DNA from 3 places in the Pseudocitrobacter faecalis genome. Region 3 is predicted to be linked to each of the others. Evidence: predicted binding sites of a transcription regulator. Region 3 holds the regulator's gene; each other region holds the start of a gene.
What was found. The regulator CRP, encoded in region 3, controls carbon source genes, mostly activating them, when cyclic AMP is high. The targets are predictions, from matches to a motif close to ATGTGANNNNNNTCACAT.
Positions count from the first base shown of each region.

Region 1 (6,514 bases), 4.8 Mb from region 3:
GGCACCTTGCCGGTGGTACTGGGTGCTGGCTGGCCGGGCGTACTGCTGCACGAAGCGGTTGGCCATGGTCTGGAAGGCGACTTTAACCGTCGCGGCACCTCCGTTTTCAGCGGTCATATGGGCGAGCTGGTGGCTTCCGAACTGTGTACGGTTGTTGATGATGGCACCATGCAGGATCGCCGTGGTTCCGTGGCTATCGATGATGAAGGGACGCCGGGTCAGTACAATGTGTTGATCGAAAATGGCATTCTGAAAGGCTACATGCAGGACAAACTCAACGCGCGTCTGATGGGCGTTGCGCCGACCGGTAACGGTCGCCGTGAATCCTATGCGCATCTGCCGATGCCGCGTATGACCAATACCTACATGCTGGCCGGGAAATCGACGCCGCAGGAGATTATCGAATCCGTTGAGTACGGCATCTACGCGCCGAACTTTGGCGGCGGCCAGGTGGATATCACCTCCGGGAAATTCGTCTTCTCGACCTCGGAAGCGTATCTGATTGAAAACGGTAAAGTCACCAAACCGGTGAAAGGTGCAACCCTGATTGGTTCCGGAATCGAAACCATGCAGCAGATTTCCATGGTTGGTAACGACCTCAAGCTCGATAACGGCGTGGGCGTTTGCGGAAAAGAAGGGCAGAGCCTGCCGGTTGGCGTGGGTCAGCCGACGCTGAAGGTCGATAACCTGACAGTGGGTGGCACCGCGTAATTTTGCCTTGCCGGATGGCGGCTTTGCCTTATAAGGCCTACCGATCGAGTAGGCCTGATAAGCGTAGCGCCATCAGGCAAAATGTTTCACCGCTCCCCCACTTCATCTTTACCCCGCATCCCCTGGTATAACCGGGCGACCTCGACAAAATAATCGGTCAGGTAATTAATACATACCTGCACTTTTAGCGGCAGCTTATCTTTTTCGGTATAAAGTGCGTAAACCGGACGCGGATCGGACTGGTAGCGCGGCAGTAAAATTTCCACTTCGCCGCGGTTAATCTCTTCTATTACCCACATCAACGGCACGTACGCGATACCTGCCCCCACAGAGAGCCAGCGGCTCAGCGTCATCGGATCGTTCGTCACAAATCGTCCCTCTGGAATCAGGCGGGTGGTCAGCCCTTCCGGGGCGATCAGCTCAAATTCATTATCCGGGCGCACACTGTATTCCAGCCATGAATGGTTGGCGAGGTCGGCCGGTTTCTCGGGAATGCCTGCGTGCTGTAGATAACTTTTGGCCGCGCAGATAACCATTGGCATCGAGCCTAATCGGCGCGAGAAGAGACTGGAATCCTGTAACGCACCGACGCGGATCACCACATCAAGGCCATCGGCAATCAGATCCGGTGCCGGAATACCCGTAACCAGATTAACGGTCAGCCCGGTGTACTCCTTTAACATCTCCGCAGTGATCCGCGCGAGGACATTTTGTGCCATAGTTGAAGAACATCCGATCCGCAGCGTGCCGATTGGCGTATTGTTAAACGCGTAGAGCTGTTCATGGACATCTTGTGCTTCAAACAGCATTCGTCGACAGCCCTGGTAATATATTTTGCCGGCTTCTGTGAGGCCTATACTACGCGTGCTGCGGTTTAACAGCTTAACTTGTAACTCATCTTCCAGCTTTGATACAGTCTGGCTGATGGAAGAGACGCTCATCTGAAGCTGTTTGGCGGCGGCGGTGAACGAGCCTTGCTCGACCACTTTCGCAAACACGGACATTCGTTTTAGTCGTTCCATTATTCACTCTGGCTTAAAAGTGATTTAGATCACACAATATAGATAACGGCATAACAGTTACGTTAATATACTGTTAGCTGAATAATTAAAGCGCACTCTCACCTGCACGCTAGTCTAAACCAAGGTCAACATGAGTCTGTTTCCTGTCATTGTGATTTTCGGCCTGTCATTCCCGCCGATCTTCTTTGAGTTGCTATTGTCACTCGCCATCTTCTGGGGGGTGAGGCGACTGCTTATTCCAACCGGTATCTATGACTTTGTCTGGCACCCTGCGCTGTTCAATACGGCATTGTATTGCTGTCTTTTTTATCTGATATCACGTTTGTTCGTTTGAGGTAGATGTGAAAACGCTAATAAGAAAAATCTCCCGTACAGCCATCACACTGATACTGGTTATTCTGGCTTTTATCGCCATTTTCCGCGCCTGGGTGTACTACACCGAGTCGCCGTGGACGCGTGACGCGCGTTTCAGCGCCGACGTGGTCGCCATCGCGCCCGATGTCTCCGGGTTGATTACGCAGGTAAATGTCAAGGATAACCAACTGGTTAATAAAGACCAGGTATTGTTCACGATTGACCAGCCACGTTATCAGAAAGCGCTGGAAGAAGCTGAAGCAGATGTGGCGTATTACAAAGCGCTCGCCAGCGAGAAGCGCCGCGAAGCCGGACGTCGTAACCAGTTAGGCATTCAGGCGATGTCGCGTGAGGAGATCGACCAGGCCAACAACGTCCTGCAAACCGTTGAGCATCAGTTAGCCAAGGCACAGGCGACACGCGACCTTGCGCGCCTCGACCTTGACCGCACCGTTATTCGCGCACCGGCGGCGGGCTGGGTAACTAACCTCAACGTCTTCAACGGCGAATTTATTACCCGTGGCTCCACGGCGGTCGCACTGGTGAAAAAGAATTCGTTCTACGTGCTGGCCTACCTGGAAGAAACCAAGCTGGAAGGCGTGCGTAAAGGCTATCGTGCGGAAGTCACCCCGCTTGGCAGCAACCGTGTTATCAAAGGCACCGTCGATAGTATCGCGGCGGGCGTAACCAACGCCAGCAGCAGCAATGACGCGAAAGGCATGGCGACCATTGATTCCAACCTTGAATGGGTGCGTCTGGCGCAGCGTGTGCCGGTACGCATTCATCTTGATGAGCAGCAGGATAACATCTGGCCTGCCGGGACAACCGCAACGGTGGTGATTACCGGTGAAAAAGACCGGGACGCGCAGAACATGACCTTCTTCCAGAAACTGGCGCTGCGTCTGCGTGAGTTCGGTTAATCGTTATGGGTATTTTTAGCATTGCCAATCAGCACATTCGCTTTGCCATTAAACTGGCATGCGCGATTGTGCTGGCGCTGTTTGTCGGTTTCCACTTTGAGCTGGAAACGCCGCGCTGGGCGGTTCTGACGGCGGCGATCGTCGCGGCAGGGCCAGCATTTGCCGCCGGTGGCGAGCCCTATTCCGGCGCTATCCGCTACCGCGGGATGCTGCGTATTATCGGAACCTTTATCGGCTGTATTGCGGCGTTAACCATCATTATCGTGATGATCCGCGCGCCGCTCCTGATGATTCTGGTGTGCTGCATCTGGGCCGGTTTTTGTACCTGGCTCTCCTCGCTGGTACGCGTCGAAAACTCCTACGCGTGGGGGCTGGCGGGCTATACAGCGCTGATTATTGTTATCACTATTCAGACCGAACCACTCCTCACGCCGCAATTTGCGGTCGAGCGCTGTAGTGAGATCGTCATTGGTATCGTCTGCGCGATCATGGCCGATCTGCTTTTCTCGCCGCGATCGATCAAAAAAGAGATCGACCTTGAACTGGATAACCTACTTATCGATCAATATCGCCTGATGCAGTTGTGTATTAAGCACGGCGACAGTGAAGAAGTTGACCGCGCCTGGAGCGGGCTGGTGCGCCGCACGGCGGCTTTGGGGGGGATGCGCAGCAACCTGAGCATGGAATCTTCCCGCTGGTCTCGTGCGAATCGCCGTTTAAAGGCGTTGAACACGGTTTCCCTGACCATGATTACCCAGGCTTGCGAAACCTACATTATTCAGAACACGCGTCCGGAAACGGTTACTGATGACTATCGCGAGCTCTTCGCCGAGCCGGTGGAGACCGTACAGGATGTACATCGTCAGTTAAAACGCATGCGTCGTGTGATGGCCTGGACAGGTGAACACGGTACGCCGGTAACGATTTATGGTTGGGTAGGCACGGCGACGCGCTACCTGCTGCTGAAGCGCGGCGTAATTGGCAATACCAAAATCAGCGCCCGCGAAGAAGAAATTCTTCAGGACGAAGTGGTGGTGAAAGCCGAGTCAGCCGAACGCCATCATGCGATGGTTAACTTCTGGCGTACGACGGTCTCCTGCGTGCTGGGCACGCTCTTCTGGCTGTGGACAGGCTGGACATCTGGCAGCGGGGCGATGGTAATGATTGCGGTGGTCACCTCGCTGGCGATGCGTTTACCAAACCCTCGCATGGTCGCTGTCGACTTCCTTTACGGCACGCTGCTGGCGCTGCCGCTGGGAACGCTCTTCTTCCTGGTGATCATTCCCTCCACGCAGCAAAGCATGCTATTACTCTGTATCAGTCTTGCGGTGCTGGCGTTCTTTATTGGTATCGAGGTGCAGAAACGGCGGCTGGGGTCGCTGGGTGCGCTGGCGAGTACCATTAACATTATCGTGCTCGATAACCCGATGACGTTTGAGTTCAGTAAGTTTCTCGATAGTGCCCTGGGCCAGCTGGTGGGCTGTTTCCTGGCGCTGATGGTGATTATGCTGATTCGCGATAATTCGCGTGAACGCACGGGCCGCGTGCTGCTGAACCAGTTTGTGTCGGCTGCGGTTTCTGCAATGACGACTAACTCTGCGCGTCGTAAAGAGAACCATCTGCCGGCGCTCTATCAGCAACTCTTCCTGTTACTGAATAAATTCCCTGACGATATCGCTAAATTCCGCCTGGCGTTGTCGCTGATTATTGCGCACCAGCGTCTGCGTGATGCGCCAGTGCCGGTGAATCAGGATCTCTCTGAGTTTCACCGCCAGCTCAGACGCACGGCGGACAGCGTGATCTCCGCAGGCAGCGATGATAAGCGTCGCCGCTATTTCCTGCGTTTATTGGAAGAGTTAGATATTTATCAGGAAAAATTGCGTATCTGGGATGCCTCGCCGCAGGTCACCGAACCGGTTGGTCGGCTGGTGGCGATGCTGCATAAGTATCAGAGCGCACTGACGAACAGCTAGCAATCCCCAATCACATTTATCTTCTAGTCAAAGCCGACGCCCTCAGCGTCGGTTTTTTTATCGCTATACTTAGAGGCGGATAATAGCGGCGGGAAAATGGAGGGCGGGCGATGGAAGTCTATTCTTTTGATTTTGATGAAATAGAGAATCAGGGTGATTTTTACCGGGAGTTCACACGCCTCTTCACACTCAAGAGCGGGCTGGTTCACGATCTCGATTCATTGTGGGATGTGGTGACCGGCAGCCAGCTCCCGCTGCCCCTGGAGATAGAGTTCCTGCATCTCGATGAGAAGCAGAAGCGGCGCTACGGTGCGCTGATACTGTTATTTGATGAAGCTGAGGAAGAGCTGGAAGGGATGCTGCGCTTTAACCTTTCGCGGACATAAAAAAGCCCCCGCGTAATGGCGGGGGCAAGTCGTCGGACAAGACGACGAGGGTTTATTTGTACAGTTCTGCTGTGGCGTGCCAGGTATTACCGGAACGCGCTTCAATAATGCGGTAGCCGCTTGCACCTTCTTTCGCTGCTTTTGCTGATAATGCGCTATTCATATCCATCGGAGAACTCCCGACCTGGGATACGGAAACGGTGCCCATAGATTGCAGGCTCTGTGCTTGCTCTGCACTAATTTGCTCAGCTGCGCTGGCACCAAAAGAGAGAACAGAAGCCAGACCCAAAGAAGCGATGATCATTGCGTTTTTCATAATTTTTACTCCACCATGTGCGACAGCGGTGAGAGGAGAAAACATGGCTTCCTGGACCGCTGTAGAAAATATTTTTACCTAAATCTTACTCACTCACTAAATCGAACTTATTTGTACAGTTCAGCCGTTGCGTGCCAGTGGTCACCGGTACGTGCTTCGATGATGCGGTAAGAAGAGGCACCCTGTTCTTCCGCTTTCTTGTTCAGCATCTCATGCATATCCATCGGAGAAGAACCGACTGCACCGACGGAAATCGTGCCGATAGCCTGACGATTTTGCGCTTGATCGCTGTTGATAGAGTCAGCGGCGAAGGCGCCAAAAGAGATAACGGAAAGGATGCTCAGAGCGGCTACAGTTGTTTTGATTTTCATGATCTACACCTCGTCGAATTATTTAAAGGGTCTTTGTTTTGTGACCCTCATCACGAAATTAAGTATACACTAATCACATCTAAAATTAATACCAGACTAATGGTTTCAAGCGTAAATCTGTTTTAAAGGATTTATTTTTTATGACTAAATGAAATAAAAAATGGTGTAATAGTGCTATTTCCTTAGGTGTATTCTAAGAAAATCATATGGATAGCGTGATTTGATTTTTCGTGCGATTTTGCATGGATGCATTCACTGGAACTATGGGTTTAATCGATTTTTAGCACTTAATGCAAAATAGGGATTGGCAGAACATCGGGGAAACGAAGCGGCAGAAAAGAATTATCCTCTGGTCAGCGACCAGAGGAAAGGGGGATTACAGCTCTTGCTCGAACAGAACCAGAATGGCTTCGTACAGGTCTTTAACCGTAAAGCCACGGGCTGGAGTGGTAAAGATGGTA
Region 1 is NZ_CBDDNJ010000002.1:37,258-43,771, forward strand. Features, by position in the region: gene tldD (metalloprotease TldD) at 1-711, shown strand, start outside; gene aaeR (HTH-type transcriptional activator AaeR) at 798-1,733, opposite strand; gene aaeX (p-hydroxybenzoic acid efflux pump operon protein AaeX) at 1,864-2,067, shown strand; gene aaeA (p-hydroxybenzoic acid efflux pump subunit AaeA) at 2,075-3,007, shown strand; gene aaeB (p-hydroxybenzoic acid efflux pump subunit AaeB) at 3,013-4,980, shown strand; gene ACOXYR_RS00810 (barstar family protein) at 5,091-5,366, shown strand; gene yhcN (peroxide/acid stress response protein YhcN) at 5,419-5,682, opposite strand; gene yhcN (peroxide/acid stress response protein YhcN) at 5,790-6,053, opposite strand; gene argR (transcriptional regulator ArgR) at 6,430-6,514, opposite strand, start outside.
Region 1: aaeR (HTH-type transcriptional activator AaeR) is a predicted target of CRP. The motif match lies at 1,751-1,768, and genes of this name have one in related genera.

Region 2 (6,514 bases), 3.4 Mb from region 3:
ATCCTGTTCGTTCAGCGTAAATGAAGCCCAACTGATGTTGCCCTGTGTCACTTTGTGCAGCGGGGTATTTTCATCACCGATTTCTCCATTCCAGCCAAACCAGAGCCCGCCCTTCGACTTCAATGCGCCCATAATCCCCACGGCCAACCCACCGGCGCTGGCCTTTTTGTCATCCGGAACTGCAATACGGTTAGATACTACGACTAAGCGACTCATAGCCATCTCTCCTGTTAGTAAGCGCGTTTTGTTTTTGATTTTCAGCCGCGTTTTGCAACCATTGGTGAACGGCCCCCACATCAGGCAAACGTGACTTCGCCTGTGTGTCCCCCATCCCCACTTTAATTGATAACCCACCCAGTCTGTTTACGACGGCAAAGCCCGCCTCATCCGTTAAATCATCGCCAATAAACACGGGCATCTTGCCGCGAAACGGTGCTTCCTGCATAAAGGCCTCAATTGCCGCACCTTTGTTAATGCCTCTGGGTTTAATTTCCACCACACACTTGCCCGGCTGAAGCGCCAGTTCGGGAAACTGCGTGACCATCTCCTGCGCCAGCGTCACGATCGCCGCCTGATGCTGCGGTGCCTGACGATAATGCAGCGCAAACGCCATGCCCTTGGCTTCGAGCTCCGCCCCTGGCAATAACGCCAGCGCCTCACTCAGTCGTCGTTCCACGCGTCGTGCCGTTTCATCATCGAGCGCAACGATATGCGTTTTCCCGTTGATATCGCGGCGTTCCGCCCCGTGAACGCCCGCCAGAGGAAAGCGATACGGACTGGCGAGCCTGTCAAGCTCTACCATTGAGCGCCCTGAAATCAACGCTACTGCACCGTCATGCGCCTGCGATAACCGTGACAACGCATCGCGAACGGGCTCGGGTATAGCAACATGATCGGGATGCAGTTGGATCCCAGCGAGAGTGCCATCAAGGTCAAAGAAAAAAGCGACATTTTCAGTTGGTGCAGGGGGTACAGATATCAGGTCAGCCACCCTGGGTTCCTCCTTATCAGTGAATGATTCAGTAATGTGTTATCAAAAAGTTAGCAACTTAAGTATAGACAGTGTGACACGGCTCGCCATTTTCAAATGAAAACGCCGGGGGGATTAGCCACCGGCGTTGTCAGTACATACACTTAAAAATTGAGTCCGTTTTTTAAACGGCCCGTTTCGCTTTTTGTTTATAACGGTCGAAAATGACCGCCGCCAGCAGAATCAAACCGCGAACCACATACTGCGAGAATGGCGAAATATTCAGCAGGTTCATGGCGTTTTCCACTGTTCCCAGAATCAGGATCCCGGCCACGACGTAGGAGATTTTTCCGATACCGCCTTTTAGCGACACGCCGCCCAGCACGCAGGCTGAGATGACGATCAGCTCATAACCGATAGAGGTCATCGGCTGTCCGCTGGTCATGCGCGAGGCCAGAATAATCCCCGCGGCCGCCGACACCAGGCCTGAAAGAATAAAGATGATAATTTTGGTGCGAACCACGGGAACACCCGCCAGACGCGCAGCCTCTTCGTTCCCACCAATCGCCAGGGTATTGCGCCCAAAAGTGGTCTTATTCAGTAATAATCCGAAAATGATTAAACAGGCGACAGTTAGCCAGATTGGTGCTGGTAAACCGAGCCAGTTGGCATACCCAAGTTCAAAGAAACGCTCATCTTCAATCCCTACCGCTTTACCATCAGAGATGATATAGGCAAGGCCACGCACAATCTGCATGGTGGCAAGCGTGGTGATCAGCGCGTTGATTTTCAGTCTGGCAATAACAAAACCGTTGACCAGACCGCTCAGCACGCCCAGCATCAGCCCGGCGAAGACGCCAATCCACAAACTCTCTGTTAGGTTGATCACCACCGCAGTGGTGACGCCAGCGCAGGCAATCACGGATGCGACGGAGAGGTCAAAATCGCCGGAAGCCAGACAGAACAGCATTCCACAGGCGACCATCCCGGACATGGATATCGCCAGCCCCAGCCCCTTCATGTTGACAAAGGAGGCGAAGTTCGGCACAAAAATCGCGCAGCCGATAAACAGTACCGCGAAGACAACCAGCATGCCGTATTGATCCCAGATACGGCCAAAGCTGAGTGATGGTCGGCGTGCGCCGGAAGTCGTTACAGAAGACATCATAAACTCCTTTCTCAGGCGACGGCCTGACTCACTTTAGGCATAGCGAGGCTTAACGCCTGCTGTTCATTCGCGCTGCCATGCAGCAGTTCACCGGCAATTTCGCCTTCGCGCATCACCACGATACGATCCGCAACGCCGAGCACTTCTGGCAGGTCGCTTGAGGCGAACAGCACCGCTACGCCGGACGCCGCCAGGGCGTAAATGACGTTATAAATTTCGTGCTTCGCCCCTACATCGATGCCGCGCGTGGGCTCATCAAGCAGAATGACTTTCATCTCTTCCGACAGCCAACGCCCCAGAATCGCCTTCTGCTGGTTACCGCCGGAGAGATTCATAATCAGTTGCTCAGCACCCGGCGTTTTAATATTCAAAGATTGAATATGATGATCCGCGTTGCGCGCTTCCCAACCCTTGTTGATGAGGCACCCGGCGTGAATATTGTTGCGGCGCGCACTGATGTTGATGTTGTCGCGTACGGAGTGAACCGGAATAATCCCTTCGGCTTTGCGATCTTCCGGGCACAGCATCATGCCTGCACGAATGGCATGGGCGGGCTTATCAATGGTGACCGCTGCGCCATCGATATAGACCTGACCGCTGGATATTTTGTTGCCGCCAAACAACCCCTTCATCAGTTCGCTGCGCCCGGCCCCAACCAGACCAAACAGGCCAACGATTTCGCCGCTACGTACCGTGAGGGAAATGGGTGTTCGCACGCCTGGCGCCTTTACCTTTTCCAGCCGCAGGCGTTCCGCGCCGTGTTCGCGTGGCTGCCAGCCATAAATATCGCCAATATCACGCCCAACCATCGCCTGCACCAGGCTGTCGTGGTTCACTTTTTCCATATCGCTGAAGGTGCAGACATAACGCCCGTCTTTAAAAACGGTGATAGCGTCGCTCAGGGCAAAAATTTCCTCCATGCGATGAGACACATAGATGATCACGCGGCCTTCGTTGCGTAGCTCACGGATGACGCGGAACAGATTTTCGATTTCGCGTGCAGAGAGTGAGCTGGTCGGTTCATCGAAGGCGATGACTTTGGCGTTACGCGCCAGTGCTTTAGCAATTTCCACCATCTGCCACTGCCCGATTGAAAGGTACTTCAGCGGCGTATCGGGGTCGATATCGAGCCCCAGATGCTGTAATTGCAGCCCGGCTTCGTAGTTCAGCAGCGAGCGGTTCACAATGCCGCCTTTGCTGGGCAACTGACCGAGATAGATGTTTTCCGCGACGGTCATTTCCGGCACCAGATGCAGTTCCTGATAGATAATCGCTACGCCAGCATTCAGCGCGGCGGTGGTATCAGCAAAGGCGACATCCTGCCCACGCAGCGTTAGGGTGCCCGCCGTCGGCGCATAGTTGCCGCTTAGGATCTTGAGCAGCGTAGATTTCCCGGCACCGTTTTCACCCATCAGCGCGTGTACCTGTCCGGCATAGCAGTCGAAGCTGATATCGGATAATGCTTTCACGCCCAGGAAGGTTTTGGAAATGCCGCGAAACGAGAGATAAGGGGTTGACTGTTGCATAACCACTCCTGAATTGCAGGGTCACTTCTCCCCCGACACGCTGGTCGGGGGGAAGGCGTCACGACTTAGAGACCTTTTTTCGCCAACTCTTCTTTAAAGTTATCGCGGGTAATCAGTACCACGTCGGTGACTGCGGTAAATTTCGGCGGCTCAACGCCCTTTTCAACCCAGTTGTAGAGCATTTCGCTGGTTTTATAGCCGTGAATGTCCGGGCTTGGCAGCAGAGAACCATAGAAGCCCGTGGCCTGCGCCTTCGACAGTTCGTTCACCGCATCCACACCGTTAATGCCGATACCGATGACGTCTGCCGCTTTAAAGCCCTGGCCTTCCGTCGCGCGCACGCCGCCCAGAACGGTGTTATCGTTCATGCCGACAATCAGCCAGTGTTTCACGCCTGGATGCTGAACTAACATGGAGTTACCGGCATCAAACGCGCCGGGAATATCATTCGATTTGGTTGGAACCTGATAAATCTGTTTTTCCGGGAAGCCCGCGGCTTTCAGTGCCTCCAGCGAGCCGGTGGTACGGCGACGCGCGGTATCCAGCTCGTTAGCAGTGATCGCCATCACGGCGGTCTCTTTCACGTCCCAGCCGCGTTTTTGCATCTCTTTATAGAGCTCCTGCCCTTGACGCGCGCCGATTTCGCTGGCCGCCATCATCACCAGCGGAACGGTATCCATCGGCTTGCCCTTAGCGTTAACGAACTGGTCATCGACGGTGATCACTTTCATGTCATAACCGCGGGCTTTCGCCATAATCGCCGAGCCCAGTTTCGGATCCGGCGTGCAGATAACAAACCCTTTCGCGCCGTTAGCCGCCAGGCTATCGATGGCGTTCAGGGTTTTCTCGCCGTCGGGCACGGCAATTTTAATAACGTCAAAACCCAGATCTTTACCGGCTTTGTCTGCAAACTTCCATTCGGTCTGGAACCACGGCTCTTCCGGCTGCTTCACCAGAAAACCGAGCTTCAGGTTTTCCGCCATAGCTGATTGTGACATAACCGCTGCCAGGCCGATGGCGGCCAGCGCTTTAGTGAATTTGTGCATGGTATACTCCAGCCTTAGTGCTTTTATTTGTAGGGAAATAATCGGTTTAAAATTTTAATTAGGACATAAAACAACGTATTAGCCGTTTCGTTAACGGCATTACGGTTGTTAGCACATTAATAGCGGGAAAATATTTATCCATAAGAGAGCCGCATCACACCGCAGAATTACAGTAGTTGCATGCATGGATTTAGCAGAAAATGACATACAGAAAGGGCGAATTGTCTGACAATTCGCCCCGGTAATAGCATGATAATCTATATTGTTAGCTAACCCATCCTTGTTCAGGGGTTACCACGAATAGTAAATGTGGTCTGCGTGTTCGCGTACTGGCGCTTCGTCACCTAATAAGCGTGCCGCCACAGTAAAGGCAAAATCAAATACATGACCAAAACCTTTACCGCTGATAAGATTCCCCTCTTCCACGACCGGGGCGTCGATATACACGCCATCAGTAATATCCTGCCATAAGTCGCCGGAACAGACATAGCGGCGCCCTTTAAGCAAACCATTACCTGCCAGCACGCGAGCAGCAGCTGAACAAATCGGGCAGAGATATTTCCCCGCCTCATCATGCGCGGCGACAAATTTCACGACATCTTTATTCGCAGCCAGATTGACACTGCCCTGCGGCCCACCCGGCAGAACCACGGCGTCGTAGATTTTATCCCTACGTTCTGCAAGTGTCGCATCTGCTACCATCGGAATATCGTGGTAGCTCACCACCGCACGAGATTCAGCGCAGGACACCAGTTCAACGTGAATATGCAAACGACGCAGAATATCAATTGTGACAATCGCTTCACCTTCTTCGAATCCGGGTGCTAACAGCACGGCAACCTGTTTCATGATAACTCCTGTTTTATCGTAAGCGGGGATTTGCCAAATAATTGCGCGTGAACCGATCGACCTCATATTGGCAAAAATGATCTAAAACAATTTCCTGGTTATTGAAGTGATTGTTTACCCAAAAACCAAACAAAAATAAACCACTGTTTCATTTTATTATGTGAAGAGTACGTAATGCCTGACAAACAGTGAAGTGGTTTTTTGTGATCCCGCCAAAAAATGTTAATGCGATCACAAACAAAGCTGACAGGTAATATATTCACTATATAAATCATACAACTGTAATAATTCATTACGGTCACGCGCGTAGAGATAATCCTTTTCTGGAATATAGTTGTAACAAAAAGTAAATGAACAAACTTAAGAGTTTTCTTAGGCTGGAGTGCGCGGTATTATTTTTCGAGCCGAGTCAGGAATCGTACATCGGTCACATTCAGAGGTCATTGAATATTACATTCTGTTATTGTTCTCTGACGCGTAAATAGCGTGATTTAAACGTAAATTAATTCAGGCTGCTTCATTGTAGCGTATCAATTTAAAGTAAAAATCCGCCTGTTAACGTGAGTTGTCCCTTCCAGGAAATAAGGATATTGGTATGGCAGTCCCAGGAATGGTTCAAAAACTGAATACTCAAATGAACCTTGAGTTTTACGCATCTAATCTCTATCTCCGTCTGAGCGAGTGGTGTTCTGAACAACGCCTCAACGGCACCGCGACTTTCCTTCGCGCGCAGGCGCAAACCAGCGTCACCCAAATGATGCGGGTATTTGATTACATGAAGAAATCTGGCGGCTATCCGGTCGTGAAAGCCATCGAGCCACACGAAGAACAGTGTGCATCACTCGAAGAACTCTTCCTGAAGACCATTGAAGAGTACAACCAGCGCAGCACTACGCTTTCTGAGTTGGCCGAGCAGGCAAAGGTTCTGCGCGACGACAGCACGCTGAACTTCCTG
Region 2 is NZ_CBDDNJ010000002.1:1,477,521-1,484,034, reverse strand. Features, by position in the region: gene otsA (alpha,alpha-trehalose-phosphate synthase) at 1-216, opposite strand, end outside; gene otsB (trehalose-phosphatase) at 191-991, opposite strand; gene araH (L-arabinose ABC transporter permease AraH) at 1,155-2,135, opposite strand; gene araG (L-arabinose ABC transporter ATP-binding protein AraG) at 2,150-3,664, opposite strand; gene ACOXYR_RS07655 (arabinose ABC transporter substrate-binding protein) at 3,730-4,710, opposite strand; gene ACOXYR_RS07650 (DJ-1/PfpI family protein) at 5,002-5,559, opposite strand; gene ACOXYR_RS07645 (non-heme ferritin-like protein) at 6,155-6,514, shown strand, end outside.
Region 2: ACOXYR_RS07655 (arabinose ABC transporter substrate-binding protein) is a predicted target of CRP. The motif match lies at 4,853-4,870, and genes of this name have one in related genera.

Region 3 (6,514 bases):
GATGAAGTGCAGAGCGGTATGGGGCGTACTGGTTCGCTGTTCGCGTACATGCACTATGGCGTGACGCCGGATATCCTCACCAGCGCGAAAGCATTGGGCGGCGGTTTCCCGATTAGCGCCATGCTCACCACCGAAGAGATTGCCAGCGCATTCCATGTTGGCTCCCACGGCTCGACCTACGGTGGTAACCCACTGGCGTGCGCCGTGGCAGGGGCGGCATTCGATATTATCAATACGCCTGACGTACTCGATGGCGTTCATACCAAACGCGAACGTTTCGTGAAGCATTTGCAGGATATCGACGCGAAGTATGATGTCTTCAGCGATATTCGCGGAATGGGCCTGCTGATTGGCGCGGAGTTGAAAGAACCGTATAAAGGCCGCGCGCGTGAATTCCTTTATGCGGCCGCTGATGCCGGTGTCATGGTGCTGAACGCCGGGCCGGACGTGATGCGTTTCGCGCCGTCGCTGGTGGTGGAAGAGAAAGATATCGACGAGGGTATGACGCGCTTTGCACAGGCGGTGGCGAAAGTCGTCAGTTGATATGCCGGTTTAGCCAGATACCGTGCCGTGGCCGCTGACGCCATGCCACCGACGAAATGGTGTGCATGGTGTTGAGGTGGCCCAGAACACGCTGGAGATGCTGTTCCATGGTGCTGAGTGGCCCGTGGGACAGCGTATCCGGTGACTCCATGATGTTCACATCCCCGCTACTGCCCGATTCATCATACTCCAGCCGCTGCTGACAGCGTTGCAGGGCGACTTCACACGATTCCAGATAACGCTGCATCAGCTCCGGTGAGAGCGTATCGTGCTCACGCGCCAGCGTGGTCATGGCGTTGATATGTTCAACGATGAACTGGCTGTGCGTCACCCAAAGTTTCATATCTTCCAGATAGTGCGTATTAAAGCCCGGCTCCTGCATTGCCTGATTGAGTGAGTTAAACAGGGCGTTATGCGCCTGATTGACGCGCATACGTTGATACGCCAGTTTTTCGGCAGGAGGGTCGTCACTCAAAATTAACTGTATTGCTTCCTGATCCGCTTCCAGCGCGGAGTGTGCATTTTTGCGCAGCAGGCCACTTTGCCACTGCGGCCACAGCCACAGCATGCCGCCAAAAGCAATCAGGCAGCCGATAATGGTGTCGGCGAAACGCGCTACGATAAACTGCTCGCCGTTGAGCGTCAGCAATTGCAGGGTGTACACCGCCGTAATGGTGAAACCGACCGTCGCCCAGCCGTAGCTTTTGCGAATAATCAGATAGCTTATCAGGGTGATCACCAGCATTGCGGTCAGCGCAAACCCTTCCGGGAAATGGTAGTGCAACGTTACGGCGGCAATCACCAGCCCCGCCAGCGTGCCTGCCGCTCGGTGGAAGATACGCACGCGTGTCGCGCCGTAGCCGTTTTGTGTCACCAGCAGCACGGTCATTAAGATCCAATAGGGTTTTGGCAGATGCAGCGCCGCCCCCATCAGGCTGGCGATGCTCAACATGACGCTTAAGCGCGCAGCATTACGCAGCGCGGGCGATTTCAGCGACAGATAGCTTTTCAGCGCCGGGAACAGGGGCAGGCGACGTTCTTTGTCGGCCATCAGGTTTCGCGGATAAAGGGGGCGCTGCGCGCGCAACACTTTGGCGATGCGGCTGAAGTGCCAGGCGCAGAACTGCCCGACCGGGTTATCCGGATGCTGACGGGCAATTTTCTCCAGCGCGCCAATTTGTTTATCCATGTTGAAGCGCGTCGGGAAGCGGTGATAGAGAATATCATCGGCCATGACCCGCAGGCGTGCGGCGACGGTCTGCGCGTTCCAGCGAATCACCGCTTCGGCGTGGCTACGCTCAACCAGCTTTTGCACCTCTTCCGGCTGATGCAGGCTCACTGAAATGTGCTCCTGCAAATCCAGCCCCATCTGGAAGGCGCGCAGCAGACGCTTGTAATCATTGTGTTGATTGGCTGCCAGCATATGCATTTGCTGGTAACACTGGGAAATCAGATCGACCACTTTCTGCTGACGGTTAAGCAACGGCGGCAGGGCGGTATTGGGATCGGTATGTTGCGTCAGCAAGCTATATTTAGCTTCGCAGTACTCGGCCAGTTGGCGATAGAGCAGGCTCAACGACTCGCGCAGCGGTTGTTCACGCCACAACCAGAACCAAAACCAGTTAAACAGCCCGTACCACAACGTGCCGAGCGCGTAGATAAGTAGCGGCTCCCAGATGGGCATATTGCCCGCCAGGCTCAGGGTAAAAATGGCGGCTATCAGCGAGGCCGGAAGTAATCGCCCGTGCAGGGCGCTGATTTCGGCGGTAACGCCCAGCACCATCGCCAGCCCGGTGAGGATAAACGGTAGCGGGATATCATCGGCCAGCAGCAGTTGCACAATCAGGCTGCAACCAGCGAACAGCGACCCACCGATAATCAGGCGTTTGAAGAAGCGTTTATGAGGAGTATCCAGCCCGGCGATGTTGCAGCAGGCAGGCACCAAAGAAAACAGTAAACCGTGTTGAAGTTGGCCGAGGATCAGGCCGACGGCGACCGGCAAACATAACACCAGCGTTTGCCGCAGTGCATAGTTGACTTCCGGGTGGTAAATCAGCCTGCGCCACATAAGAGACAAAAACGGCGTATTGTGCGAACAATACGCCGTCAGACGAGATTAACGCGTGCCGTAAACGACGATCGTTTTACCGTGTGCAGAGATCAGGTTCTGATCTTCCAGCATCTTCAGGATGCGGCCCACTGTTTCGCGGGAGCAGCCGACGATCTGACCGATTTCCTGACGGGTAATTTTGATCTGCATACCGTCCGGGTGGGTCATGGCATCCGGCTGTTTCGCCAGATTCAGCAGCGTCTGCGCGATACGACCGGTTACGTCGAGGAACGCCAGGTTACCGACTTTCTCAGAGGTCACCTGCAGACGGCGCGCCATCTGAGAGGAGAGACGCATCAGGATATCCGGGTTAACCTGGATAAGCTGACGGAATTTTTTGTAGGAGATTTCAGCCACTTCACAGGCGGTTTTCGCCCGAACCCAGGCGCTACGTTCCTGACCTTCTTCAAACAGGCCCAGTTCGCCGATGAAATCGCCCTGGTTGAGGTAGGAAAGGATCATCTCTTTGCCTTCCTCATCCTTGATGAGTACTGCCACGGAGCCTTTAACGATGTAATACAGCGTTTCCGCTTTTTCACCCTGGTGAATCAGCGTGCTCTTCGATGGGTACTTATGAATGTGGCAATGAGACAAGAACCATTCGAGTGTCGGGTCTGTTTGCGGTTTGCCAAGCACCATGCGCGGTTATCCTCTGTTATAAGCTATCGCCAGCGGCATAAATCAGGCCGCCACTGGTTGAAATAATATCCTTCCCTCTACCTGGGAAGTTGGCCGTCAAAGATTGTCGCGACCAGTAAGTGATGTCCTCTGCATACATGCAGTACGTTTATGTATCTCTGTAGCATCCCGACTGTTTTAGCATAGCTTTCGCCGTGTGTCTCCTGGTGTCTCGCTTCAGCATGACCCAGGTCTACTTCCGTTGCGAGATTTGTTATGTGCGCGTAATCTGACAATAAATTTGCAACTCTGGAGTGACAATTATGCAAGCGCGTGTGAAATGGGTGGAAGGGTTAACCTTCCTGGGTGAGTCGGCTTCCGGGCACCAGATTTTGATGGATGGCAACTCAGGTGATAAAGCGCCAAGCCCCATGGAAGTCGTGCTGATGGCGGCGGGTGGCTGTAGCGCCATCGACGTGGTGTCTATTTTGCAAAAGGGCCGCTATGACGTGACCGATTGTGAAGTTAAATTGACGTCTGAACGCCGTGAAGAAGCGCCGCGTCTGTTCACGCATATTAATCTGCACTTCATAGTGACCGGCAAAGAGCTGAAAGATGCGGCGGTGTCCCGTGCCGTAGATTTGTCGGCTGAGAAATATTGTTCAGTGGCGCTGATGCTGGGCAAAGCGGTGAACATTACCCATTCTTATGAGGTGGTGGAGGGGTAAGTTGACGGCCCCCCTCACTCCGGCCCTCTCCCAGAGGGAGAGGGAGAAAACCGCACAATCGGTACCCTCTCCCTCTGGGAGAGGGTTAGGGTGAGGGGCCCAGCCCGCACCGTTCACCCAATCTTCTTCCCTTCCATCAATCTCTGCACCAGCGGCGTCATGATCAATTCCATCGCCAGCCCCATCTTGCCGCCGGGAACGACCAGCGTATTCATATGCGAGATGAATGATCCCTGCAGCATCGCCAGCAGCCAGGGGAAATCGATATTGTCGAGATTGCGGAAGTGGATCACCACAAAGCTCTCATCCAGTGACGGAATGCCTTTGGCGGCGAACGGGTCAGAGGTGTCGACCGTCGGGACGCGCTGGAAGTTGAGATGTGTGCGTGAGAACTGCGGCGTGATGAAGTTGATGTAATCTTCCATTGAGCGCACGACGGAATCCATCACCGCCTCGCGGGAGTGACCGCGCTCGCTGGTGTCGCGGATCATCTTCTGGATCCACTCCAGGTTAACGATTGGCACTACGCCGACCAGTAAATCCACATGTTTCGCCACATCGTGATGCGGCGTCACCACGCCACCGTGCAGCCCTTCAAAAAACAGCACGTCGGTTGGCTCTGGCAGAGGTTGCCACGGGGTGAAGGTTCCCGGCACCTGATTCCACGGCACCGCTTCATCGTAGGTATGCAGATATTTTCGCGACTGTCCGGTGCCGCTGTGCCCGTACTCGCGGAACGTCTGTTCCAGCAGGCTGAAGTCGTTGGCATCCGGGCCGAAGTAGCTGATATGGCGCCCCATATCGCGCGCCTTACGGATGGCTAAGTCCATTTCCGGACGCGTGTAGCGGTGAAAACTGTCGCCTTCCACCTCTGCGGCGTGAAGCTTAAGCTGGGCGAAAATTTTGCGGAACGCGAGGCTGGTGGTGGTGGTTCCCGCCCCGCTGGAACCCGTGACGGCGATAACCGGATGTTTGGCAGACATAGCGAACAACTCCCGAGTCGGTAAGATTAACCGCGAAACTGGCTGCGGGGCATGATGTTGACGGTTTCATGAAGTTCCGACCACACCAGAACCGCTTCGCCGCGTTGTAGTTGCTGTTTTACGTCGGCGACCTTTTGCGCAAGTGAACGTTCATATTCACCATAATCGGTGCCTTCACGCAACACAAAGCTTTCAATCAGGTTATCGAGCGTTTCAGGGTCGATATCTTGCCAGGGAATGATCATCTTTCACCTCCAAGCCACGGCATCAGCCAGTCGGGAATACGTCTCTCCAGCCACATTTGCGGTCGCCGGAAGGTACCGCCGATAAAGCCAACGTGGCCGCCATGTTCCGTTAACTGGTATTCGACGCAGGCAGGAAGTGTGTCAGCGTCAGGGATAACGTGGTGATCCATAAACGGATCATCCTTCGCGTGAATAATCAGCGTCGGAATCGCTATCTGATTGAGCAACGGCATGGCGCTACATTGACGATAATAGTCGATAGCGTCGGCGAAACCGTGAATTTTGGCGGTGATCAGGTCATCAAATTCACGAATTTTGCGCACGCGCTTAAGCTGGCGTAAATCGACCGGCAGCGTGCCGGGATACGCCGCCAGTTTGCGCGACGCGTTGCCTTTTAGCAGGTTGAGCAAATAGCGCTGATACACCCGCGAAAAGCCTTTTTCCATATGGTAACTACAGGCTTCCAGCACGAACGGCGCGGAGACGATCACCGCTGCATCCAGCGGTACCGTGTGGCCTTCTTTCGCCAGCAGACAGGCGAGCATATTGCCGCCGAGCGAATACCCGACCGCCGCCGTGGGCGCCTCACCCAGTTCCTGCTTCAGCCAGTTTAAAAACCAGGTGCCATCTTCTGTTTCACCGGAGTGATAAATACGGTTAAGGCGATTCGGTTCGCCACTGCAGCCGCGAAAATGCATCACCACGCCGAGCCAGCCGCGTTCTTTCGCCGCCTGAATCAGGCCGTGCGCATAGGGGCTGTGCAGGCTGCCTTCCAGACCGTGGAACACCACCAGACGCGGCTTGTGCTTCGCCTGCATCGGGTCTTCGCTCCAGGCAATATCCAGAAAGTCGCCGTCAGGTAAATCGAGGCGCTGCCAGTGCGGCGTAAAGTGTAGCCGACGGCGGATAAGCCTCGGCAGCATAGTTTGCAGATGTGGGTTGCTGATGCCAGGCATCGGACGAAAGGATGAGGAGTCGTCCTGCGGGACATCAAACTCTGCGGGAGTAATTTGGGCCATAACGTTGCGATGTTCTCTTTTAATCTGCTGACTACTATACCGTCACTTTTTGATTGTGTTTAAAAAAATGGGCGGTGGTAGCCTCTTTTACTCCTTTTAGGGTTGACCTGCGTCACAAATTTTTCATGTGATTATTACTCTCAAGCTAATGATTCCTTCCTAAGCTTAATTGATGACTTTCTCACCAGGGTTCAGACTCTTCTCAGTGTTAAGCAAATCAAAATGATTCGCTGAATCAGGAGGTTAATAATGTTATCTGGGCAAACAC
Region 3 is NZ_CBDDNJ010000002.1:4,852,269-4,858,782, forward strand. Features, by position in the region: gene argD (bifunctional acetylornithine/succinyldiaminopimelate transaminase) at 1-543, shown strand, start outside; gene ACOXYR_RS23305 (YccS/YhfK family putative transporter) at 536-2,611, opposite strand; gene crp (cAMP-activated global transcriptional regulator CRP) at 2,660-3,292, opposite strand; gene ACOXYR_RS23315 (OsmC family protein) at 3,595-3,999, shown strand; gene ACOXYR_RS23320 (phosphoribulokinase) at 4,113-4,982, opposite strand; gene ACOXYR_RS23325 (YheU family protein) at 5,009-5,227, opposite strand; gene ACOXYR_RS23330 (hydrolase) at 5,224-6,246, opposite strand; gene mdcA (malonate decarboxylase subunit alpha) at 6,496-6,514, shown strand, end outside.